3 regions of the Proteus sp. G2626 genome follow, and region 1 is predicted to be linked to each of the others. Evidence: riboswitches for the same ligand, from Rfam matches in the RefSeq annotation. Region 1 holds a riboswitch; each other region holds the start of a gene.
What was found. A riboswitch is a leader RNA that binds a small molecule or an ion and turns the genes downstream of it on or off. The one in region 1 is predicted to bind thiamine pyrophosphate.
Positions count from the first base shown of each region.

Region 2: it holds a riboswitch for thiamine pyrophosphate, as region 1 does, so the genes downstream of both, thiC (phosphomethylpyrimidine synthase ThiC) here and thiB (thiamine ABC transporter substrate binding subunit) in region 1, are expected to answer to the same signal.
Region 3: it holds a riboswitch for thiamine pyrophosphate, as region 1 does, so the genes downstream of both, thiD (bifunctional hydroxymethylpyrimidine kinase/phosphomethylpyrimidine kinase) here and thiB (thiamine ABC transporter substrate binding subunit) in region 1, are expected to answer to the same signal.

Region 1 covers NZ_JAABNH010000007.1:69,368-79,510, forward strand. Annotated here, with positions in the region: gene recC (exodeoxyribonuclease V subunit gamma) at 1-82, opposite strand, end outside; gene GWJ05_RS02825 (hypothetical protein) at 49-339, shown strand; gene GWJ05_RS02830 (DUF2509 family protein) at 427-888, opposite strand; gene GWJ05_RS02835 (prepilin peptidase-dependent protein) at 885-1,529, opposite strand; gene GWJ05_RS02840 (prepilin-type N-terminal cleavage/methylation domain-containing protein) at 1,523-2,026, opposite strand; gene GWJ05_RS02845 (thymidylate synthase) at 2,243-3,094, opposite strand; gene lgt (prolipoprotein diacylglyceryl transferase) at 3,141-4,031, opposite strand; gene ptsP (phosphoenolpyruvate--protein phosphotransferase) at 4,111-6,357, opposite strand; gene rppH (RNA pyrophosphohydrolase) at 6,366-6,896, opposite strand; TPP riboswitch at 7,009-7,100, shown strand; gene thiB (thiamine ABC transporter substrate binding subunit) at 7,166-8,179, shown strand; gene thiP (thiamine/thiamine pyrophosphate ABC transporter permease ThiP) at 8,179-9,759, shown strand; gene thiQ (thiamine ABC transporter ATP-binding protein ThiQ) at 9,752-10,143, shown strand, end outside.
Region 2 covers NZ_JAABNH010000008.1:6,025-16,167, reverse strand. Annotated here, with positions in the region: gene thiH (2-iminoacetate synthase ThiH) at 51-1,169, opposite strand; gene GWJ05_RS04430 (thiazole synthase) at 1,169-1,948, opposite strand; gene thiS (sulfur carrier protein ThiS) at 1,950-2,150, opposite strand; gene GWJ05_RS04420 (HesA/MoeB/ThiF family protein) at 2,147-2,896, opposite strand; gene thiE (thiamine phosphate synthase) at 2,890-3,537, opposite strand; gene thiC (phosphomethylpyrimidine synthase ThiC) at 3,521-5,473, opposite strand; TPP riboswitch at 5,604-5,726, opposite strand; gene nudC (NAD(+) diphosphatase) at 6,591-7,376, shown strand; gene hemE (uroporphyrinogen decarboxylase) at 7,465-8,538, shown strand; gene nfi (deoxyribonuclease V) at 8,531-9,199, shown strand; gene GWJ05_RS04385 (YjaG family protein) at 9,274-9,864, shown strand; gene GWJ05_RS04380 (HU family DNA-binding protein) at 10,055-10,143, shown strand, end outside.
Region 3 covers NZ_JAABNH010000027.1:674,647-684,789, reverse strand. Annotated here, with positions in the region: gene yidA (sugar-phosphatase) at 198-1,004, opposite strand; gene GWJ05_RS15615 (helix-turn-helix domain-containing protein) at 1,132-1,518, opposite strand; gene mgrB (PhoP/PhoQ regulator MgrB) at 1,858-2,034, shown strand; gene GWJ05_RS15605 (amino acid permease) at 2,183-3,565, shown strand; gene pagP (lipid IV(A) palmitoyltransferase PagP) at 3,670-4,305, opposite strand; TPP riboswitch at 5,378-5,466, shown strand; gene thiD (bifunctional hydroxymethylpyrimidine kinase/phosphomethylpyrimidine kinase) at 5,518-6,315, shown strand; gene fbaB (class I fructose-bisphosphate aldolase) at 6,364-7,413, opposite strand; gene yegS (lipid kinase YegS) at 7,463-8,356, opposite strand; gene trhP (prephenate-dependent tRNA uridine(34) hydroxylase TrhP) at 8,659-10,038, opposite strand.

The DNA.
Region 1 (10,143 bases):
AAGAGAGTGGCCTGGTCTGCATAAAGTGCACCATAAGTGACTTTAATAATGACAACTGATTTGAATGATATATATGAAACATCAGACCCTCATCTTATGGATTGCATGACCAGTAGTATAGGCTTATCGCAGGTAAAACATTATTACCAACATAACCTTCTATTTGCTGACAACCTTCAGAATATGAAAGAGAACGTGTCATTATTTTCTGGTTATAAGCAAAATAATAAGGTGATTTATCAGGCAATATTTCAAATAAAACAAAAATCCCTTGCCCTGTTTGCTGTAATTGAATTAACCGCTGAAAATCAGCTTTTAATGATTGACTATACCCTATAATAGCGACAAAACTAATATTAAAAAATAGTAATACAAACATTGTATTAAGTAAGATGGACCCCTTTTCTGATCTATTTTGACCTTTTTTTATGATACACACTCCTTATGCACAAATGGGCAATAATCTAACCACCCATTTGGTTCAGTAACAATCACTTTATTTTTTCCCTTTTTAAAACTAACCCATTGATAATGATATATTTTATAACCTAATAAGCTTTCTGCTTGTCCTTGAAGTAAAGCCTTATCTGTAGAGATTAAAAATAAGCAGCTCTTTATTTTGGGATCGGCATAAAAATGACGGCATTGCCATTTGTTTAATTGTATTGATGAAAGATCCCAATCCTGTGTTATTCCCCATTTCAATGCAGATTCAGCAAATAAAAAGGCCTGTCTTGCTTGTAACTCTTGCATCACTATTTGTTCAGATTGCCTGTAATGGTAAGAAAAATTTCCAAGCATAGATAAACTCATGCCAATAAAACCTATCACGACAAATATACCCGCTAAGCCCTGTTCATTGCTCCTGTGAGTGAAATAAATATTCATAGTGCAGTCACATTCCTTAAACGGATGGTATTTTGATAATGTGATTTTATTTCAGGCTTTTGTTTTAAATGAAATTTTAAAGAAACAGAAAGATAAAAATACGGATTTGCTTTCACAGAATAAATTTTTGTATAGGGCTGTAAGATAAACTCTGTTACCTCAATCTCATTATTTTCGAAAAATTGTTGCCAGCCTGAAGAATCACAATCTTTTACGCCTCTTAATTGCTCTAATTGACCCTTTTTAAGGCGATACCCAAAATAATCACTCTCTTTTGACGAAGGTGGCTCCCATCGACCATTACTGTTGATGTCGTAAGCAAAAATAATGCAGGAATTTTTTTCTTGATGAGGATATTGCCCTAACTTTAGAGGTGATACCTGCAACTGATTTGACTTCAACCCATTAACACAGTCACCATAACAATATCCTGTACGCCTTAACTGCGTTTCAAGTACCAATAATCGTTCTCTTAAAAAAACATCTAATTGATATTGTTGATAGGAATAGAACAATGTATTCATTATTTGAGGATAAGCTCGACTGATACAAAGGAATAATATGCCACTTATCGCGATAGCGAAAAGGCATTCCATCAACATCATTCCTGATGAAAAAGAAAATACAGAGCGCTTTAACATGATGCAAATACCTTTATTTTCTGACTACATGCTCTTATCCGTCCTAACGATGAAATAATAATTTTTACTTCCCCCTCTTCACTTTGAAGTACAAAACTCATGGGTCTTAACGTTTGACGAATTCCACCAAACGTAACATTTGAGATTGTTGATTGCTTAAGTTGAATGCCTGGAGCTAAAGAGAAAATTTCTTGTTGCACAGGCAAATAATGAAGAGGTGTCGCCATTATTTTATTATGAGGCGATAGCCAAAATACTATTTTAATTTTGACATTAAACAGTAACGCTTGCTGTCGCTGATAAGAAAGAAAAGCGATGGTTTCTCGCACATTCTGTATTAAATGGCGTTGTTTGATAACATGTTGATAAGAAGAGATTGATAGATAACTTAAAATAGACACTATCAACATCACGATAAGTATTTCAAGTAAGCTAACACCTTGCTCACTTTCTTTCTGAAGCGCTTTATTTAGGCTTATTTCCCTGTTGTTGTTCATTTGTTTCTCCTTTTAGCCTGCGATGAGCATGCAGATGACAAGCTTAAAGGTAAACAAAGATAAACGTTTTTCTCGAACAGCTACGCAATAATAATATTTTCAGAGAAAATACAAAATAAACGTATTTATAATTAATAAATAGTGACAACACTTTAATTTTAAAATAAAAAGCCCTTGCTTATGACTAAACAAGGGCTTTAAAAGCAATAGGAGGAATTATACTGTAAATGGGTATTTTATCGCTTCATGGCATTGATAGCCTTCAACAGTAAAATCATCCGTTGTTACCCACGTTTCGATATCTTCCAATGTTTTGATTTTGGGATTGATATGCAACGTTGGTAACGGTAATGGCTCCCTTTTTAACTGTACATCGCGCATTAGAGGTAATTGATTTTCATAGATATGTGCGTTGATTATCTTATGAAATGCCTTACCTGGTTTATGTCCTGTGATTTGAGCCACTAGCGCTAATAAAACAAAGCACTGAATTTGGTTAAAATTTAAACCTAATGGCACATCACAGCTGCGCTGATAAGAGGTTAAATAAAGCGTATCACCGACAAGTGAAAAAGTATGCGTATGCATACAAGGACGTAAACACCCTAGTTCAGTTTCACCCGGATTGTAAAACGTGATGATTTCACCACGATCATCAATACCTTTAGCCAAGTTATCTACCACTTTACGCAGTTGATCAAAATGAGAACCATCAGGACGTTGCCATTGGCGTCCTTGAACGCCATAAACACGCCCCATATCGTCTTCACCTTTGCGATAAGGGTTATTTAACCATGCACTATTTTCATTCGCATTGGCATTCCATGTATTACAACCAATTTCACGAAATTGTGCAGCATTATCATAGCCACGCAAATACCCTAACAGTTCTGCTATTGCGGCTTTATAAAAACTTTTTCGTGTCGTTATCAGCGGAAATTGGTTATTCGCAACATCATATTCCAGATCGGCATTAATCACCGTTAAACAACGGGTTCCTGTCCGTTTATTATCAATCCATTGTCCTTCATCGATAATGCGTTGACACAATGCCAGATACTGCTTCATGTTGTCTCTCTCGTTAATTAGCTAATAATAAAAAATTCATCTCACACTATTTGTGAGCAGATGTTGAGTTTTGTGGTGCTCTTTTATCTTGACGATAAGCCCATACCATAAAAATAATACCCAACAAAATCATTGGAATTGAAAGTAATTGCCCCATACTCACACCACTAAATAACCCTAATTGCGCATCAGGTTGACGGAAGAATTCAACAATAATACGGAATGCACCATAACCTATCAGGAATAGACCCGATACACTGCCTACAGGGCGATTTTTGCGTACAAAAATATTAAGGATAATAAATAGCACCACACCTTCTAACAGCATTTCATAGAGCTGTGATGGGTGGCGAGGTAAAACCCCATACTCTTGAATAATAGGCAATAGCGTTGATGGATCTTGAGCAACAAGCTGAAGATCTTCTGAACGAGAGTTTGGAAATAAGAAGGCCCAAGGCGTATCTAATGTGACGCGTCCCCATAATTCGCCATTAATAAAGTTACCAATTCGGCCTAAACCTAAACCAAATGGAATTAAAGGCGCAACAAAATCAGCCACTTGAAAAAATCTACGTTGAGTGCGTTTTGCAAACCAAATCATGGCACAAATTACCCCAATTAAGCCACCATGGAACGACATACCGCCATCCCAAACTTTAAAGAGGTAAAGAGGATCATTTAAAAAGACAGGCAGATTATAGAATAAAACATAACCTAAGCGCCCTCCGATAAACACCCCCACAAAACCGACATAAAGTAATGTTTCAACTTCATTTTTATTCCAACCACTATTCGGTTTTGCCGCTCGTCGGTTTGCAAGCCATAAGGCAAAAACAAATCCAACTAAATACATCATACCGTACCAGTGTAATGACACCGGCCCGATAGAAAACATAACGGGATCAATCTCTGGAAATTTAAGGTAGCTTATACTCATTATTCCCTACTTCACTTAATTAATAATTTCTGTGTTTGCTCTTTATCACTAACACAGAAAAGGCTTATACAAAGGCATGTCAGATGCCTCCGCGAATTAATCCACCTAATCCCTGCCTTTCCATAAATTCAGAAGACAATTTTTTGATTTCTGTTGCTGTTTCAGCTTGCAACACTTGTTGCATAAAAGGCTGTAACACCACAGGATCAAGATGGCGTAATAAGTATTTTACCCTAGGTAAACTACGTCCACTCATGCTTAACTGCCTAAAACCAAGCCCTATTAACAGCAATGCCCCGATAGGTGTTCCTGCCATTTCACCACAAACACTGATGGGTAACTGGTAATATTGGCATTGTGTCGCAATCAAACTCAGTGAACGTAATAACGCAGGATGCAAATTATCATAGAGTGATGCAACATGGGTATTATTACGATCGACAGCAAGCAAATATTGAGTTAAATCGTTTGTTCCAATAGAGATAAAATCAACCCGATGAACTAATTGTGACAGCATAAACACCAACGAAGGGACTTCAAGCATAATACCTAACGGTGGCAAAGCACATTCACATTTTAATTCTCGACTCACTTCATCACATGCGCGTAATAACAATGTTCTCGCTTCGTCAATTTCATCAATACTTGTCACCATCGGCAACAATATTTTCAAATTTTTAAATTCGAGGTTTGCTTTTAGCATAGCACGGAGCTGAATAAGGAAAATTTCAGGTTGATCGAGTAATATTCTTATTCCTCGCCAACCTAAGCAAGGGTTTTCCTCATTAATGGGCATGTAAGGAAGTTGTTTATCTGCGCCAATATCTAAAGCTCGTAACACAACGGGTTTATCGGGGAAGAAAGAGAGTATTTCACGATAGCGATTTTTTTGTTCATCTTCTGATGGAAAACCGCTTTGTAACATAAATGGAATTTCTGTTCGATATAAGCCAACACCGTCTATTCCGAGACTAATACGTTGCTCATATTTAATATTCAAACCCGCGTTCAATTGAACGCTAACCGCTTCACCATTTTTTAAAACTGCCTGCTGTTCTAGCTGATCTTCTGCAATCTGACTTAATACACTCTCTTCATCAATAATTTGTTTGTACTCTTGAGTAATAAAAGGCTCTGGTTCAATAAAAATCTCACCACGATAACCATCAAGAATAAGCATTCGATTATGTAAAAGCTCAGGTTGGATATCCGCCCCCATAATCGCGGGGATCCCCATTGCTCTAACAAGAATGGCAGAATGTGAGTGTGTCGCACCATCTCGCACAATAACACCTGCGAGTTGTTGTTCGGGTAATTCTGCCAATAAACTCGCACTCAGTTCATCTGCCACTAAAATAAAGCGCTCAGGCCAAATATTAGTTGAGCTTACTTCATCATCTAAATGAAATAATAAACGCCGTCCTAATGCTTTAAGATCAGAGGCTCTTTCTCGCATATAGCCATCTTTCAAACTAGAAAACTGTGCCGAAACTTTCTCAACAACCACTTTTACAGCCCACTCCGCAACATATCCTTGAGTGATAATCGCTGTCATTTTGTGTTTAAGCTGGGGATCGTTGAGTAAATGCGAGTAGAGATCAAAAATGGCAGCACTCTCTTTTTGAGCATTCGCCATAAAACGTTTACTAAAACGGCGACATTCAGCAGTAGCCTCTTCTAAAGCCACTGTAAGTCGATTTAATTCTGCTTTTATATCAAGGGCACTGGCTTTAAAGACATTTTCAAGGATAGGTTGAGAGACTTCTTGCCAACCATAGGCCATGACTACGCCAGTGGATACCGAAAGAGCTTTAATACGACTTTGACGATATTGTCCAAAAAGCCCTTTAGTTTGTACTTGTGACAATGTGGCACCAAGCTGTGTTGCCAGCGTCACCATAAAAGACTCTTCGCTTTCGTTAAATAAGCGACGCTCTTTTTGTTGAACCACTAAAATACCTAGGAGTTGGCGACGATAAACAATGGGCACTCCAAGGAAAGCGCGGAGGTCATCTTCTTTAACTTGAGGGAGATATTTAAAACTAGGATGCTCACGAATATCTGCGAGATTAATAAGCTCAGAAAGGCGTCCAACTTCACCAACAACACCTTCATCAAATGAAAGGCTAACAGCCCGCCCTCTGGGTTTTTTAAGCCCTTTTGTGGCCATTAGATAAAAACAACGACGTTGCTTATCGGCAAGATAAATAGAACACACATCCGTGTGCATTGCCTGACACGTTTCCTTGACTAAGAGTTCAAGTGCTTCTGGAAGCCCGGCTGCCATAGCCACTTTTTCTACAATTTCTCGCAAACGTGTCAGCATAGTGTTATCTAATACCTTTTACGCCGATATCCATACGATGGACGAGGTAAAGACACTTGTTCTTGCAATGGCATGACTACTGGTGCGAACTCTTTCATTACACGACGATAGACATCACGTTTAAAAGAGACGACTTGTCGAACGGGATACCAATAGCTCACCCAACGCCAACCATCAAATTCTGGCGTTTTGCTTTGTTGAACGTTAATGTCCTTATCATTACTTGTTAACTGCAAAAGGAACCAACGCTGTTTTTGTCCAATACAAACAGGTTTTGTGTCCCAACGCACCAAACGCTTAGGTAACTTGTAACGTAACCAGTTACGCGTGGAAGCAAGAATTTTAACATCCTTGCGACTTAACCCAACTTCTTCGAACAACTCTCGGTACATTGCCTGCTCTGGCGATTCTCCAGGGTTAATTCCTCCTTGAGGAAACTGCCATGAATGTTGCCCATAGCGACGAGCCCAAAGCACTTGCCCTTGCCGATTACAAATTACAATCCCTACATTCGGGCGGTAGCCATCATCATCGATCACTAGACTACCTCAATAACCAAATTTGAAAGATAACTCATTGTTTCATACTACTCACAGACGGTAAACCTCTATCAACAGACTTTGCACAACGCGTGGATTTATCTACAATGGGAAAGTCTCAACGGGGTGCCTTTTTAGGCTGAGAAAAACCCGTGGAACCTGATCCAGATAATACTGGCGTAGGGATTTGAGTCAGGATGTTGCAATATTTATTGATTTGCCATCCTCACTCCTCAGATCCTACCTGACTTTTTACTGAGGAATTAAATGTGTTAACTACATCACTTCGCTTTACTTTCTTACTGGGTGCACTGGGTATAATAAGCTCTTTTTCAGCGCAAGCTGCCCCCCAAAAACCGACACTCACGATATATACTTATGATTCATTTACCGCAGATTGGGGCCCAGGACCTGCTATTAAAAAAGCATTTGAACAGCAATGTGATTGTGAATTAAAGCTTGTCGCACTTTCTGATGGTGTTTCTTTGCTTAATCGCTTACGTATGGAAGGTAATAAAAGTAAGGCCGATATTATTTTAGGGTTAGATAACAATCTGATCCACGCAGCCAAAGAAACGGGGCTTTTTGCACCTAGTAATATCGATACATCGAAACTCGCCTTACCTGAAAAATGGACTGACGATACCTTTGTGCCTTATGACTACGGTTACTTTGCGTTTATTTATGATAAAAACCGCATTGCTAACCCGCCCAAAAGCATGGCTGAACTGCTAAACAGTCAAGAAAAATGGAAAATACTGTATCAAGATCCTCGCACTAGTACACCAGGCTTAGGTTTAATGTTATGGATGCAATCCCTTTATCCTGAAAATACCGCGACACAATGGAAGAAACTGTCCGAGAAAACCCTTACAGTGACAAAAGGTTGGAGTGAATCTTATGGCCTATTCTTAAAAGGGGAAGGTGATTTTGTACTCAGTTATACCTCATCTCCGGGTTATCACATTTTAGCGGATAAAAAAGATAACTATGCAGCTGCTATTTTCTCTGACGGGCATTATTTACAAGTAGAAGTTGCAGCAAAACTCAAATCAAGCAAACAACCTGAGTTAGCTCAGCAATTTATGCAATTTATGCTAACCCCAGCTTTCCAAGAAACTATCCCTACCACCAATTGGATGTATCCCGTAATAGATATGCCATTACCTGAAGTCTACTCTGCGATGCCTAAACCAGAAAAATCACTACAATTTGATGCTGAAATTGTTGCAAAAGAGCGCCAAACCTGGACTCGTAACTGGCAATCAGCGGTTAGTCGCTAATGGGAAGATGGCTTATCCCGGGGCTATGTGCTTCGGGTTTACTGCTTATTGTGGCATTGTTGTCATTTGGCGCACTGTGGTTTAATGCGCCAAGTGACGAGCTGTCCTCTATTTTTGCTGATGATTATTTATGGCATGTTGTCCGTTTTACTTTCTGGCAAGCCTTTTTATCTGCCCTGTTTTCAATATTACCCGCCATTTGGCTCGCAAAAGCACTTTATCGACGTCAATTTAGAGGAAGAACCCTCTTCTTACGTTTATGTGCCATGAGCCTTGTATTACCCGTTTTAGTGGCACTTTTTGGGATTTTAACAGTTTATGGCAGAGTGGGGTGGATTGCTCAAATTTGTGAGTGGTTAGGGATTCATTACCAATTTACCCCTTATGGTTTACAAGGCATTTTATTGGCACACATATTTTTTAATATGCCATTAGCAACCCGAATGCTATTGCAAGCACTCGAAAGTATCTCACCAGAGCAACGTCAATTAGCCTCACAATTAGGTATGAATGGCTGGCAACGTTTCCGCTTTCTTGAGTTTCCCTATTTATGGCGACAAATACTCCCCACTGCATCACTAATTTTTATGCTCTGTTTTGCAAGCTTTGCCACGGTACTGGCATTAGGTGGTGGCCCTGCGGCAACAACGGTTGAACTCGCGATTTATCAAGCATTAAGTTATGACTACGACTTACATAGAGCAGCTCTTTTAGCCCTTATTCAGCTTTTTTGCTGTTTAGGTTTAGTGCTGATTAGCCAAAAGTTAAAAGGCTCACTCTTTGTCGGGAATAGCCACAAACAACATTGGCGTGATCCATACGACCCTCTCTTTAGCAAAATCACAGATACTCTAATTATTACGCTCGCAATCCTCTTTTTAGTGCCCCCCATTTTAGCGGTAGTAACTGATGGTCTTAACAGCGAATTAATACGAGTCATACAACAACCCATACTTTGGCAAGCCTTTACAACGTCTCTCATTATTGCCGTCGGTGCAGGTATTGTCTGCGTTGTACTAACGATGATGTTGCTATGGAGTAGCCGAGAGCTTCGCCTACGCCATTTTAAAAAAGCAGGGCAAGCCATGGAAATGAGTGGTTTGATCATTCTGGCGATGCCCGGCATTGTGTTAGCAACCGGCTTTTTCTTGTTATTAAACAATACAACTGGCCTCCCTGAATCACCGTATGTATTAGTCATTTTAACCAACGCATTAATTGCCATTCCGTATGCCTTAAAAGTGCTCGAAAATCCAATGAATGATATTGCTTCACGTTATGGTCTTTTATGCCAATCACTTAATATTCAGGGTCTCAATCGACTACGTTGGATAGAGTTACGGGCATTAAAAAAACCGATTTCACAAGCGCTTGCTTTTGCTTGTGTTATTTCTATTGGTGATTTTGGGATTGTTGCTCTATTTGGTAATGAAACATTTAGAACATTACCCTTCTATCTTTATCAGCAAATTGGGGCTTATCACACACAAGATGGTGCTGTCACAGCCATGATCTTATTACTACTTTGCTTCTCTCTTTTTAGCCTAATAGAACGATTGGCAGGAAAATCTCATGATTAAATTAGAGCACCTGGCTTATACCTATGAACATCAACACCTTATGTTTAACTTAACCGTAAACGCAGGTGAACGTATCGCCATATTAGGCCCCAGTGGCGCAGGGAAAAGCACCTTACTCAGTTTAATTGCTGGTTTTTTGCCTTCTGAAAAAGGAACCCTTTTTCTTAATGGTCGCGAACACACTAAAACCGTCCCCGCCAAACGCCCTATTTCCATGTTATTTCAAGATAATAATTTATTCCCTCATTTGACCGTTAGGCAAAACATTGGCTTGGGGTTAGATCCCGGTTTAAAACTCTCAGATACACAAAAAAACCTGTTAGAAAACCGAGCCAAGCAAGTTTCTTTAAATGACTATCTTGACCGTTTACCTTCACAATTATC
Region 2 (10,143 bases), on a different contig from region 1:
TATTTGTAATTAAATAAATTAAAAGCGGTTTTATATTATTTAAATTTTAATTAACGACCCAAGTAATTATCCCAATCTTTCCATACAGGTTGTAATCCCCGCTCTTTTAATACGTTAATCACATCATTTACATGGCGATTATCATTAGGGGAGAATTGTTCTAATTCTTCATGACTATCAGAATACCCGCCAGGTTGAGTTTTAGAACCCGCACTAATGTTATTTATCGCTAATGGTATTGTATTATCGCGAAAATACGGCGATTCACGTGTTGAAAGTGAAAGCTCAACATCAGGTGCTAAAATACGAAAAGCACAGATCAATTGAACTAATTCTGCTTCACTCATTACAGATGCTGGGCTAAGCCCACCCGCACAAGGACGTAAACGAGGAAAAGAGATTGAATAACGACTTTTCCAGTAGCGTTTTTGTAAGAATAAGAGATGCTCTGCCACCATATAACAATCGCTACGCCACTGGTTTGAAAGGCCAATCAATGCACCTAAGCCAATTTTATCAATTCCAGCTTGTCCTAATCTATCCGGTGTTTGTAGTCGCCAATGGAAGTCCTGTTTTTTACCTTTTAGATGATGAAGCTGATAAGTTGGTTCATGATAGGTTTCTTGATAAACCATGACACCATCAATACCGAGTGTTTTTAACTCAGCATATTCTTCTGTTGCAAGAGGTTGCACTTCCATCATTAATGAACTGAAATTCTCTCGAATAAGAGGGATATATTGGCGAAAATAATCCATACCCACTTTTCTTTGATGTTCTCCAGTTACTAATAACAGGCTATCAAAGCCTAATTGTCTGATGCTATTACATTCGGCAATGATCTCACTTTCATTTAATGTTTTGCGTTTAATGGCATTACTCATTGAAAAGCCACAATAAGTACAGTCATTTGCACATAAATTAGAAAGATAGAGTGGAACATATAATCCCACAATATTACCAAAACGTTGTCGAGTAAGTTTCTGAGCGCGTTGAGCCATAGGCTCTAAGTAATGCCGACCCGCAGGCGAAATCAACGCCATAAAATCATCAAGTGTAAGTGTATGACGATTTAATGCGGCTTCAACATCCGTATTGGTTTTACTATTGAGTTTTAATGTAATGTCATCCCAGTCGAGTTGTTGCCAATAATCCGAAAATGTTTCCATTAGAATGCCCCCAAATATTGGGTTAATGGACTAGAGGCTTGGGCTTGCATATTCACAATTGAAGCGGGGGTGGCAAGTCCTGATTGTCGAGCAAGTTCGCCTGCATCAAGCGCTGCTTTAAATGCTTGTGCCATTAAAACAGGATTTTTAGCAACAGCAATTGCGGTATTCACTAAGACTGCATCTGCACCTAACTCTAAAGCCTCAAGTGCGTGGCTTGGTGCACCAATCCCTGCATCAACAACAACAGGTATTGAGGCTTGTTCAATAATAATCCGTAGAAAATCACGAGTCTGTAAACCTTGATTTGAACCAATAGGAGAACCTAAAGGCATTACGGCTGCACAACCAACTTCTTCTAAGCGACGACACAAAACAGGATCAGCACTACAATAAGGTAAAACAACAAAACCTTCTTTCACGAGGATTTCAGCGGCTTTAAGTGTTTCAATAGGGTCGGGTAATAAATATTTGGTATCAGGATGAATTTCTAATTTTACCCAATGAGTGCCAAAAGCTTCTTTGGCTAAACGAGCCGCAAATACCGCTTCTTGTGCTGTTTTCGCACCCGATGTATTAGGTAATAATTTCACACCTAATGATTTAAGTGGTGCGATTAAATCATCATTGCCCTTTTTTAAATCCACTCGCTTCATTGCCATTGTAACTAATTGGCTACCCGAAGCCTTAATGGCTTCTGTCATTAACGTTGGTGTTGCAAATTTCCCTGTGCCTGTAAAAAGTCTCGATGTGAATGTTGTATCAGCAATTTTTAACATATCAGCCCCCTGCAATTGCTTGGAAGAGAAGAATAGTATCGCCATCATTAATAGAATGCGTTTCCCAGTTTTCACGAGGAACAATGATTTCATTGATAGCAAGTGCCACACCAATAAGTGGCTGTTCTAACTGAATAAGGAGCTGACTAATGGTGACAGGCATATCCAGAGAGTAGTGTTCGTCATTTACAGTAATGTTCATGCTAACCCTCGACAAACAGGACATGTTGTTGATGGCGTTAAACGTAAAGTACTCCAATTTTGTTTTCTACCATCGAAAAGGTGAAGTTTTCCACTGAGTGAACAAGGTAAACCAGAGAGCAATTTAATTGCCTCAAGTGCCTGAAGTGTACCAATCACACCCACAACAGGACCTAAAATTCCAGCTGTTCTACAATTGCGTTGTGGTTCAGTTTCATCAGGATAGAGGCAGTGATAGCAACCATGCGTAAAAGGAGGTTCAAACACCATAAGTTGGCCACTAAACCCTACGGCACTGCCACTGATAAGCGGAGTTTGCTGCGCAACACAAGCACGATTAATCGCTTGGCGTGTGAGCATGTTATCTGTGCAATCTAAGACTAAATCAGCCTCTTTAACTAATTTAGATAATGAGTCATCATCAATACGTTGTTTATAAGAGGTAATTTTTATCTCTGGATTTAATGCGAGCAGAGACTGCCTTGCGACCTCTGATTTTGCATTAGGAATATCTTGAGTTCGATAAAGAATTTGACGTTGTAGATTAGAAACATGCAACTTATCATCATCAACTAAAATAAGCTCTCCAATACCGGCACCAGCAAGATAAAGTGATGCAGGAGAGCCTAATCCACCAAGTCCAACAATCAGTACTCTTGCTTGTTGAAGTTTATTTTGACCCTCTAAGCCAATATCTTCTAACATCACTTGTCGGCTATAACGCATAAAATCATTATCATTTAGCATGATGGTTTTCCCTCCACTAATTCTAATAGTTTACGCGTTACTTGTTGCCAATCTGGCGCTTTTGTTATTGCACTGACTAAGGCAACACTACCGACACCAGTTGCAACAACATCAGGTACTCTCTCTAGCGAGATCCCACCAATAGCAACAGTTGGAAAATTAGGTGTCTGCTCTACTTGATGTTTCAGCGCATCCAAACCTTGAGGTTTGGATGGCATATCTTTAGTTGTCGTTGGAAAGATATGCCCTAATGCGATGTAAGATGGACGTAATGTTTTCGCTCTTTGTAATTCTGTTTCGTCATGAGTAGAAATACCAAGGCGTAACCCTGATTTTTTTATGGCATCAAGATCTGCAATATCGAGATCTTCTTGGCCAAGATGAACACCGTAAGCGTGATGTTTAATAGCCAGTTGCCAATAGTCATTAATAAACAGTCTTGCGTGATACTGCCTACCTAGTTTTATTGCTTCAACGATCTCTTGTTCAACATCGTTTGGTTGTTTATCTTTTATGCGTAATTGCAGGGTGGTAACGCCTGTTTTTAACAGGCGTTCGATCCATTCAACAGAATCAACAACAGGGTAAAGTCCAAGTTTTTTTTCTGTTGATGCAAAGGGGGGGTTAGAGGATCTGTTCATTTTCAGTCACCTCAACACTGGCGATTTCTGCACTGTGGTATAACTCACTTCCATGCTCTTTAAAAGCTTGAGACATTTGCTCCATGCCAGCCGCATAATCGCGTACTTCTTGTGTTATTTTCATTGAGCAGAATTTAGGGCCACACATTGAGCAGAAATGAGCGACTTTTCCTGATGCTTGAGGCAAGGTTTCATCGTGATATTGGCGTGCGGTTTCAGGATCAAGAGCTAAATTAAATTGATCTTCCCATCTAAACTCAAAGCGAGCTTTTGACATTGCATTATCACGAATTTGAGCTCCTGGATGTCCTTTGGCTAAGTCGGCGGCATGAGCAGCAATTTTATAAGTAATCAGCCCTTGTTTTACATCTTCTTTGTTAGGTAAACCTAGATGCTCTTTAGGGGTAACATAACAGAGCATTGCACAACCAAACCAGCCAATCATTGCTGCACCAATACCTGATGTGAAGTGATCATAACCTGGTGCAATGTCTGTAGTAAGAGGACCTAATGTATAAAAGGGTGCTTCATGACAATGCTCTAATTCTTCTGTCATATTGCGACGGATCATCTGCATTGGAACATGACCAGGGCCTTCTATCATGACTTGAACGTCATATTCCCAGGCAATTTTTGTTAGTTCACCTAAAGTATGTAATTCAGAAAATTGTGCTTCATCATTTGCATCTTGAATTGAACCCGGTCTCAATCCATCGCCTAGAGAAAGGGAAACATCATAAACGGTACAAATTTCACAGATTTCACGGAAATGTTCGTAGAGGAAATTTTCTTTGTGATGTGATAAACACCATTTCGCCATTATAGAACCACCACGAGACACAATACCTGTTAGGCGTTTTGCGGTCATGGGAACATAACGTAATAATACACCTGCATGAATAGTAAAGTAATCAACACCTTGTTCTGCTTGCTCAAGTAAAGTATCGCGGAACATTTCCCAAGTGAGATCTTCAGCAATACCGTTAACTTTCTCGAGTGCTTGATAAATTGGAACTGTACCGATAGGAACGGGACTGTTACGAATGATCCACTCACGCGTTTCATGAATATAACGGCCTGTTGAGAGATCCATGACGGTATCTGCTCCCCAGCGTGTAGACCAAATCAGTTTTTCAACTTCTTCTTCAATGGAGGAGGTTACAGAGGAGTTTCCGATATTGGCATTCACTTTCACTAAGAAATTACGCCCAATAATCATCGGTTCTGATTCAGGGTGATTGATATTGGCAGGAATGATAGCTCGGCCCGCAGCAACTTCTTGGCGTACAAATTCAGGGGTAATATTGTCAGGGAGATAGGCTCCAAAGCTAAAGCCTGTGTGTTGTTGGCGTAATACTTCGCTTCGAATACGTTCACGCCCCATATTCTCACGAATAGCAATAAACTCCATTTCAGGTGTGATAATACCTTTTCGAGCATAATGTAATTGCGTCACGCTTTTACCCTTTAGGGCTTTTTTAGGGTTAGGCTTTAATGGAAAACGTAGATGCTCTAATCCAGCATCAGAAAGACGTTGTTGTGTGAAATCAGAGCTTAAGAGTGAAAGTGCTTCAGTATCATTGCGCTCATCAATCCATGATTGGCGAATTTTTTTTAAGCCAAGATTAACGTCGAGTTGAGATGCTGGATCGCCATAAGGGCCTGAAGTGTCATATACCGGGACGGATTCATTATCTTCAAAAACAGGGTTTTCTTTTGATCCTCCTACCAATGTTTTATCAAGCTGGATCTCACGCATTGGTACTTGAATATCGTTACGAGAGCCTTCAAGGTAAATACGTTTTGAATTGGGAAAACTGACCCCTTGAATAGTACTAATAAATTCCTGAGCAGCATCTCGTAGTACTTTTCTTGGGCGCTGTTTATTGGCGGTTGGCGTAATATCTTTAACAGATAAAGTTTGATTTTGGGACATAGCATTTCCTAATAAATATCATGCAGGTTGTAGCCTGTCGGGTGAATATTGAGAAAAATGCTTGTCTGGAGGTCGCAGGGAGTATCGACAGATAGGCGTATAAAAAATATACGGGATGAAGCTATCAAAAGGTCGAATCACTCTTGTTCCCTTCGCGGGTATTAACCCGATCAGGTTCCGCGGATCCCGAATTAACGGTCTCAGCCTGTGTTTATAATATCCTTATAAACACTAGGCACTCCGACAAGAAGAAGTCCAGTATATGAAAGATTTTAAAAACTACAAGTCCGATATGGGTTATTTATTTAAATCCCAATGTTGCTGTTTCCAGTTTTTCATTTGTGAAATTTGAGCTAATTGTTTATCTGGATTGATAACTGTGGCGTTATCAGCTTGATAACATAATGGGAGGTCATTAGTGTGTCGGCATAGAAATAAATATAAATATTATTAATATTATTGGTTTCTTTCCATTGATTTAGGCGTTCAATCTTCCCTTCTCGCGATGTGGTGTGCCTTCAATATATCTAGTGTAATAATTATCTTTAATTTGCCTATTAATGCCTATTGAAATATCCACAGTAAGTTGTTTTGCAATCGCATGAACGAAAAAGGACATTGTTGCTGAAATAATCATAATAGGAATATTTTGCTGTTGATATTGTGTAATTATTGATATTTCTTCAGGGTAAAACAATAGCTGAATTTTTTCAGTAAAGTCATTAACTCAATGATTTAACTTGTCTAAATTATGATATTTAAAGTAAGTAAAATGTTGATAAAGATATTGAACCATATCCAATTTTTCAGCGTAATAGTCTACAATCATTTGTTGATCTAGTTTTAGAAAATAGGGATGAGTGGCTATTTTTTTATCCCATAAATAACATGTTCATAAATGACTAGGAACACCCGCTAAAAGTGTTTCATCTAAATCAAAAATCGCAATTTTATTTTTGGTTTTATCTGTCATTCTTACATTTTTTTATAAATAAAATTTATCAAATTCTCTTTTGAATGTTAATAAATTATAGAGAATAATCATAATACATTGAGTGGGTCTTACTAAAGAGAGTATCCTTAATTCCATATCATTATTTTGGATAGAATTATCATTATGCATTTATATACGCTAACGGGATCAGAAAAAGGCTGGTGGACAGTCAGCCTTGGTGGGCGAGTGTGGTTACCTAAAGGTGAACTCCCTTTTGGCTTGGCAAAAGAATGGGATCTTATTGGTCAGCACGCCAAAATTGTTGGTGAGTGGCAAGGTGAAACAGTTTGGCTTATTCATGGAAAAATGGATAACGACATGTGTTCACCGAGGCTTATCGCTTCACAAGATGAGAATTTATTTAAACTAGTAGGTCGTGGTGTTCAGTTAGCGGAGTTTTATCGTTCTCATCGTTTTTGTGGTTATTGTGGTTCCAAAATGCGCCATAGTGAGAGTGAATGGGCGTGTTTATGTGATAATTGTCATGAACGTTATTACCCGCAAATTGCTCCTTGTATTATTGTGGGGATCCGTCATGAAGATAAAATCTTACTCGCACATCATGTTAGGCATAAACATTCTCCACTTTATACGGTGCTCGCTGGTTTTGTTGAGGTTGGTGAAACACTAGAAGAAGCGGTTGCCCGCGAAGTATTTGAAGAGAGTAATATTCGTATTCGTAATATTCGCTATGTTTCTTCGCAGCCTTGGCCGTTTCCTCATTCTTTAATGATGGGATTTTTGGCTGATTATGATGGCGGTGAGTTACGCCATGATCCTACTGAATTAACCAGTGCTGGCTGGTATCGTTACGATAAACTACCACAGATCCCACCTCCAGATACTATTGCCCGACGTTTGATAGAAGATACGATAGCGAATATTAGACAGGATAAAGAAAAGAACTAAATAAAGGCGTTGTCTGCCAACAGTTATTTTTCCAGCATGTTACAATGCATACTATTTCGCGGCCCAATTACTGTTAATGGAGTTAGTCATGAGTGAGTTGAAAAACGACCGCTATTTACGTGCGCTATTGCGCCAACCTGTTGATGTCACCCCTGTTTGGATGATGCGTCAGGCAGGCAGATATCTTCCTGAATATAAGGAAACACGGGCACAGGCGGGGGATTTCATCTCATTGTGCAAAAATACAGAGCTGGCATGCGAGGTGACATTACAGCCTTTAAGACGTTTTCCATTAGATGCCGCTATTTTATTTTCTGATATTTTAACTATTCCTGACGCGATGGGATTAGGCCTTTACTTTGAAACAGGTGAAGGCCCTCGTTTTAAGTCACCAATAAACACCCTTGCTGATATTCAAAAATTGCCTATTCCAGACCCTGAAGATGAACTTGGTTATGTGATGAATGCTGTGCGAGCGATTCGTCATGCCTTACAAGGTAGCGTGCCTTTAATTGGTTTTTCGGGAAGCCCTTGGACACTGGCAACGTATATGGTAGAAGGTGGAAGTAGTAAGGCCTTCACAAAAATTAAAAAAATGATGTATGCAGAGCCACAAGCACTACATCTATTACTGGATAAACTAGCAGATAGCGTTATCCTTTATCTGAATGCTCAAATTAAAGCGGGCGCACAATCTATTATGATCTTTGATACATGGGGTGGTGTATTAACAGGGCGTGATTACCAACTCTTTTCATTACATTATATGCATAAGATTGTTGATGGTCTTATTCGCGAATATGATGGAAGAAAAGTTCCTGTAACCTTATTTACCAAAGGTGGTGGTCGTTGGTTAGAAGCAATGGCCACAACAGGTTGTGATGCATTAGGACTCGATTGGACAATTGATATTGAAGAAGCACGTCGTCGAGTAGGAGATAAAGTTGCCTTACAAGGTAATATGGATCCATCCATGTTATATGCGCCTCCAGCAAGAATAGAACAAGAAGTCGAAACTATTCTTGCTGGGTTTGGCAAAGGTAATGGTCATGTCTTTAATCTTGGGCACGGTATTCATCAAGATGTTCCACCAGAGCATGCTGGTGCATTTATTGATGCGGTTCACCGTTTATCGAAGCCTTATCATCAGGATAATGATTAATACCCAACAATTACGTCAGGAGCAGACAGAAAAAGCTCAACAGATTATTTTAACAGACCAATTCACAGCACCAACTTGCATAGCAGGTGCTGATGTTGGTTTTGAAGAAGGTGGCGCAGTCACTCGCGCCGCTATCGTGATAATGCATTACCCTTCTTTTGAAATTCTTGAATACCAAATCGCGCGAATTCCTACAACGCTTCCTTATATCCCTGGTTTACTTTCATTTAGAGAGTGCCCTGCGTTACTGACAGCCTGGCAATTAGTAAAACAGAAACCTTCTCTTATTTTTGTCGATGGGCAAGGTATCGCTCATCCTAGAAGACTTGGTGTTGCAAGCCATTTTGGTTTGTTAGTGGACACACCTACCATTGGTGTAGCGAAAAGTCGTTTATGTGGTATTGATAAAGCGATAAATGAAGAGATGGGAAGCTATGAGCGATTAATGGATAAGAATGAGCAAATAGGCTGGATTTATCGTAGCAAGAAAAAATGTAAACCCCTGTATATTTCTCCGGGTCATAAAGTGAGTATGGAAGGTGCTTTGCAGTGGGTTGAGTTGTGTATGAAAGGATATCGATTGCCAGAACCAACGCGTTGGGCTGATGGTATTGCTTCAAATAGGCGATTATTTGAGCAGTTGAATAAGAATAAGCTCTAAATGACCGGGAAATATGTGGATATTTCTAATTTTCAGGTAAACTGCGCCTAAGTTAAGAAAATGAGTAATCACGAATGTTGAAGAACCCAATCCATTTACGTTTAGAAAAGCTGGAAGCTTGGCAACACTTGACGTTTATGGCGTGCCTGTGTGAGCGAATGTACCCCAATTATCAGGTATTTTGTCGTGAAACAGGATTTACCGATCCAACGCTTTATCGCCGTATTCTCGATCTGGTTTGGGAAACTTTAACGGTGAAAGATGCAAAGGTTAATTTCGATTCTCAATTAGAGAAATTAGAAGAAGCTATTCCTGATGCATCTCAATTTGATATTTATGGTGTCTATCCAGCAATTGATGCCTGTGTCGCCTTGAGTGAAGTTGTTCACTCTCGTTTAAGCGGTGAATCGCTAAGTCATGCTATTGAAGTAAGCAAATTATCAGTAGGGACAGTTGCTTCACTTGAAATGACACAAGCAGAAAGAGAAATGAGCGAAGATGAGCTAAGATCTCTGCCTGCTGTTATTGAAGAGTTCGATATCCAATGGGAAATCTACCGTCTACTTGTTGAGTGTGAAGAAAGAGATATCGAACTGATTAAAGGTCTACGTGCAGACCTTCGTGAAGCTGGAATGAGCAATATCGGTATAGAATTAACGCACTAAATCAGAAAAACGTGATTTAGTGCTTGAAAAGCGACGTTTAAAGACTTCACATCACCCCTGTGTATGTTCTACATTGGGTACGAAAAGAAGTGGCTCAGGTGTTTTACTTAATTCATCTTCTTAAAAAGATAAGTTAAGTTTTTTCACCAGATGTTTTTCAAACGATAAAACATACTTTAAGGACTATTTTATGAACAAAGCTGAATTAACCGAATCAGTTGCTGAAAAAGCGGATCTGACAAAAACTCAGGCAAAAGCTGCTATTGAAGCGTTTATCGA
Region 3 (10,143 bases), on a different contig from region 1:
TAACGAAAAGTGAATTGATAGTAACAAATTCTGAAGGATATGTAAGAAGAAAGGCAGATTTAACGCTTATTTAACAGCAATTATAGAATAATAAAAGGCTATATTTTTGGTCAAAAAGCAGTGTGATCCTCTACTAAGGATCACAATTACTATATAATTTTGTAGACATTCGCGATAAAACACAAAAAAGATCGTGTTTAAATAAATTTATTAATAGCGACTGCAACACCGTGCTCTTCATTAGAAAGTGTGACGAATTTGGCGACTTTTTTCACTTCGTCAGGTGCATTGCCCATGGCAACCCCTAAAGCTGCATATTTCAGCATGGCTAAATCGTTACCTTGATCACCGATACACATAATTTTTTCTGGCGTAATTTTTAAATGTTCAGCTACTTTTTGGACAGCACTTCCTTTATTGACATGGGTATTTAGCACTTCAATAAAATAAGGGGCACTACGTAATATACTGTATTGTTCGTAAATGTTAGTGGGCAAATATTGGATGGCGTTATCTAAAACGGCAGGGGCATCAACAATCATAAATTTACTAAAATACATATCAGATTGCATTTCATTAAGAGGGCGATAATAAAGCGGTGTCCAAGATAAGAACGCCTCTTGGCAGGTGAAATGGCTAATATGGCGATTAGTGGTATAAATTTTATTGTCACTAATGACGTGAAAATGAACGCCTATCTCACGAGCGAGATTTTCAAAATAGAGGTAGTCTTCAAAATTGAGTAAATCCTGAATAATGACTTCACCATTATCTGCTTGATGAATTTGGCTACCATTATTACTAATACAGTAACAATCCGAAGTATCAAGACCGAGTATTTTTAAATAAGGGGAGATGCCATTAAAAGAGCGCCCTGAAGCCAGTACAATCTTAACACCCGCTTCTTTGGCTCGTTGAACAGCATCTTGTACTTCGGGTGTGATTTCGTGTTGTTTGTTGAGTAAGGTTCCATCTAAATCAATAGCGATAAGCTTAATACTCATTAGCATCCCCATATAAAATAAAAGCAATCATGATAAAGGAAGGACGAAGCGGTCTATCATCACATAGCTTGAGTATTATTTATGTGACATTTAAGGCTATCTGCATAATGCCACACAAATAGAAGGGTTAATCACAACAAGGTGATTGTAAATGTAAAGGTTGTTTGGTTTCTAATACGATCTCTTGATTTTGCCGAAAGTCGAAAGGCGTAATGCCATACTCTTTACGGAACATATAAGTAAAGTGAGATTGTGAACCAAAGCCAAAATCGAGGGCGATATCAAAGATAGAACGTTCACTTGTACGTAATAAATGGATAGCGCCAGCAAGTCTACGTTGACGAATATACTTTCCTAAAGAGGTGCCTGTGACTTCTTTAAAGATTTTCTGCATGTGCCAAAGAGAATACCCAGAATAAGCCGCCAACTCCTCAAGATGGATAACACGGCCTAAATGCTCCTCAATCCATTTACTTAGCGCGCAAACTAATGCGAGATGATTATCTTGTGGCATTACAGTTCCATTTTATCAATGAAGTTAAGGTAAAAATCAAAATTAACTCCCTAATCTTATACAAAAAGTGGCAGACAGAGAAATCCATATTAATGGATAGCTATCTCTTCTCGTTGGCAAAATGTGTAATTAAAATAAAAAGTGTTCATTTTGCCGACTGTTTAAAGAAAAAAAGTACAAATTATCGAGAGTCTGTCGAGGAAGCGTTTACCTTTCATTATGAAAGGTATGCTAAATTTACTCATAGAGATAATTGATTGCGAATTTTATAACAACAACTCCCCGTGTTGTTATCGTATTTAAGCGAATGCTTATAATGTTATTCATCATACTAACAAAATGTATTTAAAGGATTTTAAATTGAACGCAAAGAAAATAATTATTAGTTTAATTATTGCATTAGCCATCAGCTTTGGTCTCTATCTTATGGCTTTAGATAACTTTTGCGATCGCGGAGAAGATTTTCAGCAAGGTCTTTGTCGGTTTACCACATTATTCCCCTCCAAACATAGCTAGAAAATCACTTTTCTTATTATTTTTCGCCTAGCATAAAATGTATTTGTTATTCAAGTCAGATTAGTGTTTTAATGGGGGCTTGAAATAAACAAAATCGTAAATATTAGTTTACATGTTAAGTTGATAAAATAATAAGAGAAGAGGATGTATGGCGAGAAAGTCGCAACAGACAGAACTTAAGCGCGGTCTAAAAAATCGACATATCCAGCTCATTGCGCTGGGTGGTGCTGTCGGCGCTGGTCTGTTTCTTGGTATAGCGCAAACCATTAATATGACGGGCCCATCAGTAATATTAGGATATGCTATTGGTGGTTTTATTGCGTTTATGATCATGCGCCAACTGGGCGAAATGGTTGCCGAAGAGCCAGTTGCGGGCTCGTTTAGTCACTTTGCTAATAAATATTGGAGCCCTTTTGCTGGATTCCTATCTGGTTGGAATTATTGGGTGATGTTTATTCTTGTCGGTATGGCAGAGTTAACTGCCGCAGGAAAATACATTAACTATTGGTTACCCGATATCCCTGTTTGGGTTTCTGTGGCTATCTTCTTTGTCGCAATTAACTTAATTAACCTGATTAACGTCAAAATGTATGGTGAAACAGAATTCTGGTTTGCCATTATTAAAGTGTTGGCGATAGTCGGTATGATTTTATTTGGTAGCTATTTACTGGCCAGCGGTAATGGTGGCCCACAAGCATCGGTCAGCAATTTATGGGAGTTAGGTTTCTTCCCCCATGGTTTTACTGGTTTTATGTCGGCTTTAGCGATTGTTATGTTCTCTTTTGGTGGGCTTGAGTTGGTGGGGATCACTGCAGCCGAAGCTGAAAATCCGAAAGTGAGCATCCCGAAAGCGACTAACCAAGTTGTTTATCGTATCTTAATTTTTTATATCGGTTCATTGTTGGTACTACTTTCACTTTATCCTTGGACTCAAGTTGTGAAAGGTGAAAGCCCATTCGTACTGATTTTCCATAATTTGGATAATTTCTTAATCGCTAATATTTTAAATGCTGTGGTATTAACAGCAGCATTATCTGTTTATAACAGTGGCGTTTATTCTAATAGCCGTATGCTTTATGGTTTGGCAAAACAAGGTAATGCACCACATTCACTTGCTAGTGTGAATAAGCGTGGTGTGCCTGTGATGTCATTACTATTATCAGCAGTTGCAACTTCATTAGGTGTTTTAGTTAACTACTTATTACCCGATCAAGCATTAGAACTATTAATGGCGTTAGTGGTGACAACATTAGTCCTTAATTGGATCATGATCTGTTTAGCTAATTTAAAATTCAGAGCAACAAAAATTAAAGAGGGTGTAGAGCCTTCCTTTAAAGCGCTTTGGTATCCATATGGTAACTATATTTGCCTTGCTTTCTTATGCATGATTTTGGTGATTATCTTATTTATGCCACAAGTGAATATTTCAGTTATTTTAATGCCGTTCTGGATTGCGTTCTTGTGGGTTGGATTTAAGATTTCCCGTATGAAGAAAGCACCAGAGAATGCTCAAGCAAGCCAGGATATTTAAATATTATTGGCTTATTTGATAATAAAAAACGCATCATTAGATGCGTTTTTTTGTGTTTTATTTATATTGTTTGTATTTCTTCTGATAGGAAAAAAGTAAGAAAATTATTGCCAACGTAACCAAGCAAATAATACGTTACCATTGTTGTACGTACCAGGTACATATGTTGCTTGTAGTGAAAGATGACCGTAACCCACAGAGACTAGCGGTAATGGCAGTGGCATCGGAATATAGTCATATTCATGGCGTGCTGTAATACTTAGTGTAAATCCTGCCCCCATACGGAAACCGTCTTTATCACCGGGATACCACATTTTCTCAAAACCATAACCTATAATAGGTTGTACTCGGTTATTTGAGTCCATAAATGCCATCGCATAAAGAGAGTGCCAATCACCATCATTGTCATAACGATATTTCCCCATACCAAAACCCCAAGGCGTTTCGTTATAGCGATCCGTTTTTTCTTTATCGTAAGTAAAACGGTTATGCCAAGTCCACACAGGCAAATAGTAGTTATATTGGTCGTTGTCCCAAGTCTGATTGATATTACGTTTGAATTTCCCCCAGTAACTCTCTTCGCTATTAGATTGAGACATATTATTGGTTGTTTGGTGGTTTTCTGTCGTAATAATCTGATGTGGGGTTGAATTATTTTCAGAAGCGAAAGCAGTAGTTGTTAACGCAAGCGAAAACAACGTAGTTGCTAATACGCTAGGGTGAAAATAGGTTGAAAACATAATATAACTCCGAGTACGGCATTGCTATGATTCTGGTGATGACAAATAAACGTTACTAATAGTGTTATTTAATCGACAAGTATTTAAGATAAGAGGTATCTGAAACTTGACTTCTTAACTAAAATCTTAAGGGATAAGAATCGGTTATAAAAAAAATAAATAAATTTGTTATATTTATGAATGCATTTATTTGGAGCATTCAATATTGTTATCTTTTAATGGTAACGTATTGTTTTTAATTTAAAATTAAGTTTTTATTAGATTGAAAGTAAATAGCTGATAAATAAGGATAAAGAGATATTATTTAAGATGAGTCATTTTCAATATAAAAAATTGACCAAATATCTATTTTTATAAATTTATTGAAATATTAGTAAAAATTGATATTAATAACATTAACTTATAAAAAAAGTATTTATTTTCGACGGGATAATAAAGTAATGAATAAAAAGAGTTAAATAAAAAAAAGAAAAATTCCGTGTTGGTTTATAAATTGTTTAAGTTAAGTGAGTTTTATTTAGTGGTGTGTCGATTTTTTGTGCAGATTATCCTAAGGCAAAAACGTGTGAATAATGTTTACTCACATGTTTTCAGGAAATAGATTACTTATTATTGAGATAATTTTTCTTGGCTTATGATAAGTAGCCGATATGGGTATGAGTATCGCGATCTTTGCCCCAGCAGAAAGCATCCCAGTTATTATAGAAATCTTCAATACTGCCAATTAAGTATAGTGGTCTATCTTCCTCAGTTCCATCTGAAGCATAAATATAATGGCCTTTGCTAAAAGCCCATAAAATCATATCAACCCAAAAACCTTTACCATCAGAGATTTGTTCTTCATCAGTAACGACGATATTATGAACTTTAAAAAGATTACAGAAAAAAGTACGAGGTAATTCTCTGATCTCATCACGATGTTTAGGTATACGGGAATGCCAAACTTTTACTTGAGCTGATTTATCTTACTGAATAACAAGCCTCAAAAGTAGGGAGTTAATAAATCGAGATTAGCTATCAAACTAGCATCTTTATCTTGAGCATGCGATACTCCTTATCGCCTGAATTTATAGGCTTTGGCTCGGGGCGCCTTATGGCTGAGATGAACCCGTATAACCTGATCTGGATAATGCCAGCGTAGGGAAGTCAAGGTAACTCTGCTGATTAACAGAGTCCGACTTTTCTGTAACTGGTGAAAGGAGGAGTTAATCAGTGAGATTCAATGCATTGTCTATCGCAGGTACTGACCCTAGTGGTGGCGCAGGTATTCAGGCTGATCTGAAAACATTTTCCGCACTGGGTGTTTATGGTACAACAGTAATGACAGCACTTGTTGCTCAAAATACCTGTGGTGTCCGTAGTGTCTATGATTTATCCCCTGATTTTGTTGCAGCTCAATTAGATGCTGTTTTGTCTGATGTTCGAATTGATAGCGCCAAAATAGGTATGCTCTTTAATGCCTCAATTATTGATGTGGTTTGCGACAAAATTCAGCAATATGCCATTCCTTTTGTTGTGCTTGATACGGTTATGATTGCAAAAAGCGGTGATCCTCTATTACAGCCTGATGCGGTTAATAAAATGGTCAGTCAGCTTTTACCGTTGGTTGATTTGATCACACCTAATTTACCTGAAGCAGCTACACTGCTAGGTTGTGAAGTCGCTCAAGATGAAACAACGATGAAGCAACAAGGTTATGCATTGCTAAAGCAAGGATGCAAAGCCGTGTTAATGAAAGGAGGACATTTAACTGAAGATGAAAGTCCTGATTGGTTATTTACTCAAGATGGCGAGTGGCGATTTACCTCAAAACGCGTTAATACGAAAAATACCCACGGTACAGGATGCACGCTTTCAGCCGCTTTAGCCGCTATTCGTCCTCAAGTCGCTAATTGGCAAATTTGTGTTGAACAAGCAAAAGCCTATTTACAACAAGCGCTAGAACATGCGGATAGTTTAGAGGTTGGGCAAGGTTTTGGTCCTGTACACCATTTTCATCGCTGGTGGTAACAATAAAGCCCCTAAATAATAAGGGGCTTTCATCGTTGAACTTATTAATTAAGCAATAGTGACAGATTTATTCAAATAAACATCTTGTACTGCATTAATCAGGGCAACCCCGTCTTTCATTGATTTTTTGAACGCTTTACGGCCTAAGATCAGCCCCATACCGCCAGCACGTTTATTAATAACGGCGGTGCGAACGGCATCTTCAAGGTCATTATTACCAGAAGCGCCACCAGAGTTAATTAATCCTGCACGGCCCATATAGCAGTTTGCTAATTGGTAGCGAACTAAATCAATTGGGTTTTCAGTAGTGAGTTTCGTGTAAACACGCTCATCAGTATGACCAAAACCAATCGCTTTAAAGCCACCGTTATTTTCAGCCATTTTTTGTTTAACGATATCAGCACCAATAGTTGCCGCTAAATGATTTGCCTGACCCGTTAAATCTGCACTTGCATGGTAATCTACGCCATCTTTTTTGAATGCTGGGTTGCGTAAATAAGCCCATAGTACAGTGACCATACCCAATTCATGAGCACGTTCAAAGGCCATTGAAATTTCTTCAATTTGTCGACGGCTTTCTTGTGAACCAAAGTAAATAGTTGCACCCACTGCAACAGCACCCATTTCAAAGGCTTGCTCTACGCTAGCATACAGTGTTTGGTCATATTGCGCTGGGTAGCTTAGGGTTTCGTTGTGGTTTAATTTCACAAGAAAAGGGATTTTGTGTGCATAGCGACGAGAAACAGAAGCAAGAACACCATAAGTAGAGGCAACACAGTTACAACCTGCTTCAATTGCTAATTCAACAATATTTTTTGGATCAAAATAGAGAGGGTTTGCTGCGAAAGAGGCTGCCGCAGAGTGCTCAACACCTTGGTCAACAGGTAGAATAGACAGATAACCCGTTCCCGCTAAACGTCCGTGATTAAACAGGGTTTGCATTGAACGTAACACGCTATTAGGGCGATTATTATCAATCATGACACGATCAACAAAGTCAGAACCTGGCAGATAGAGATTTTCGCTCGGGATGGTTTGGCAACGATGGTCTAATAATGATTTTGCATCAGCACCTAACAAACTTACTATATCAGTCATTACATACTCCAGTTCATGATGAGATGAGAGTGATTGTCATTTATCTACATTAAGATAACAAGTCACATTGAGGCGGTAACCGGCAGTGGATCGCTTCAGGTAACACAATAAATTCAAATTTATTCCCTAAAAGGGGTTCTCCATCTAAATTAAATACCATTTCATGAGAAGCGCTAATGTTTACCCAGTGACTTTCAAGCTCGATTATCTTGTCATTCTTTTTACGATCAAACAGGCTACTTAGAATAGAAGGGAGCAGTTCGTGAGCTTCTACAATGGTGATATTGAGTTTATTGTCGTTAATTAAGGCTTCAGGGCATAACTGTTGGCCTCCACCAGCTTGACGACCATTGCCGATACCTAAAATAAGAGACTCACCTTTCCAATGAAAGTTTTCAGCTTCAATGGTGCAATAGTCAGCTTTTAAAGTATCAATACGCAAAAGCCCATTAATAAAATAAGCCGCACCACCTAATGCTGATTTTAACGCTTCGGGTGTTTCGGTTGTGATTTTTGTACCAAAGCCACCAGACGCCATATTAATAAAATAGTGGGTCTTATTCACATTGATAATATCAATAGGTACTGAGCGACCTTTAACGGCTAGGTTAAGCGCATTTTCCATATCACGGGGAATTTGTGCGCTGGTAGCAAAATCGTTTGCTGTACCTAATGGAATAATACCAAGCGTAGGTAGAGACGAAGGAGAAAGATGAATGAGTTCAGATGCAACGCTATTTATTGTGCCATCACCTCCTGCTGCAATGACAGTTTCTGCATTCATATTTATAGCTTCTTGTACAAAACGCCGTATATCACTGGATTCCCATGTGACTCTTACTTGGAGGTTAAAACCTTCGTTACGTAATTGGTAAACGGCTTTTCTCAATGCACCGTTGTTAGCATTTTTTCCATTAATAATTAGCAAACTAATTTTACTCATCGATGAGTTCCTTTAATTGAATCACTCTTTTAAAGGTAATGGATATCGAGAAAATTACTATTTTTTTTACAAAGGATAACGAAAAAGGAAAGTGTTTTACGACAAAGCCGATGAGGAAAAAAGAAGAAAGTGAAAAAAGAAAAGGCAAATCCAAGGGAGATTGGATTTGCCAAGGAGGTGGTTCCTAGTCTTACTGTATTCATTCTAGTTCTTTATTTTTCGGAACTGATGATACGGTAAACAAATCATTATTGATGTGATCTGTATTTGAAATTGACCACTTTAAATCAGATTATGACGCTTTACTTCACTTCTACAGCATCAATCTTATGCGGTTGACGTGTTGTTGTACCTTGTAGGTTGCGAATAAGCAGTGCGAAATCTAAATCAACATCTTCCGGAACAGGCAAATAAACCATGTGACCATTACCTGGTGCAACATCTGTTGGCTGTTGTTTTTTGTTAAACAGCGATCCTAACGTGAACTGAATATTTCCGGTTGGTGTCATTAATTCTAGGCTATCACCTAAAACAAATTTATTTTTAACATCAACTTCGGCTAAGCCGTTTACACGTTTACCTGTAAATTCACCGACAAATTGTTGGGTGTCAGAGACAGAATAACCATATTCATAAGTTTGGTACGCATCATGGGTATGACGACGTAAGAAACCTTCTGTATAACCGCGGTGTGCTAAGCCTTCTAATGTTGTTAGCAACGTTGGATCAAATGGTTTGCCTGCAACGGCATCATCAATTGCACGACGATACATTTGCGCTGTGCGGGCACAGTAATAGAAGGATTTAGTACGACCTTCAATTTTCAGAGAGTGCACACCCATTTGTGTTAATTGCTCAACGTGTTCAATTGCACGTAAGTCTTTAGAGTTCATGATATAAGTACCGTGCTCATCTTCGAACGCAGTCATATATTCACCAGGACGTTTCGCTTCTTCGATTAAGTAGACTTTATCTGTTGGCGCGCCAACACCTAAAGTAGGCTCAACATTTTTAACTGGGATTGGCGTGTATTTTTCAACGATATTGCCCACATCGTCTTCTTTGCCTTCTTCGACTTTATATTCCCAACGGCAAGCGTTAGTACAAGTACCTTGGTTCGGATCACGCTTATTGATATAGCCAGATAGCAGGCAACGGCCTGAGTAAGCCATACATAATGCACCGTGAACGAAAACTTCTAATTCCATATCAGGAACTTGCTTACGAATTTCAGCAATTTCATCAATAGAGAGCTCACGAGACAGGATCACTCGCGTTAATCCCATTTGACGCCAGAATTTTACGGTTGCCCAGTTAACGGCATTGGCTTGTACTGAAAGGTGAATATCCATTTCAGGAAAGGCTTCACGCACCATCATGATCAAACCCGGATCAGACATAATCAGCGCATCAGGGCCCATATCAATGACGGGTTTTAAGTCACGGATAAAGGTTTTTAATTTAGCATTATGGGGTGCGATATTAACCACGACATAGAAGCGTTTACCTAATTCATGGGCTTCTTGAATACCTTTGGCAAGGTTTTCGTGGTTAAACTCATTATTACGCACACGTAAGCTATAACGTGGCTGACCTGCATAAACGGCGTCTGCGCCATAAGCAAATGCATAGCGCATATTTTTTAATGAGCCAGCAGGAGAGAGCAATTCGGGTGTAAACATGGTTAATTTCCTGGTTCTGATTTCAAGTCAGTCCCCCCACACATTGGGTAGGGGTATATCATAAAGGGGAGGATTCTAGCGCTTAAGTGTAGCGAGGTTCAATGT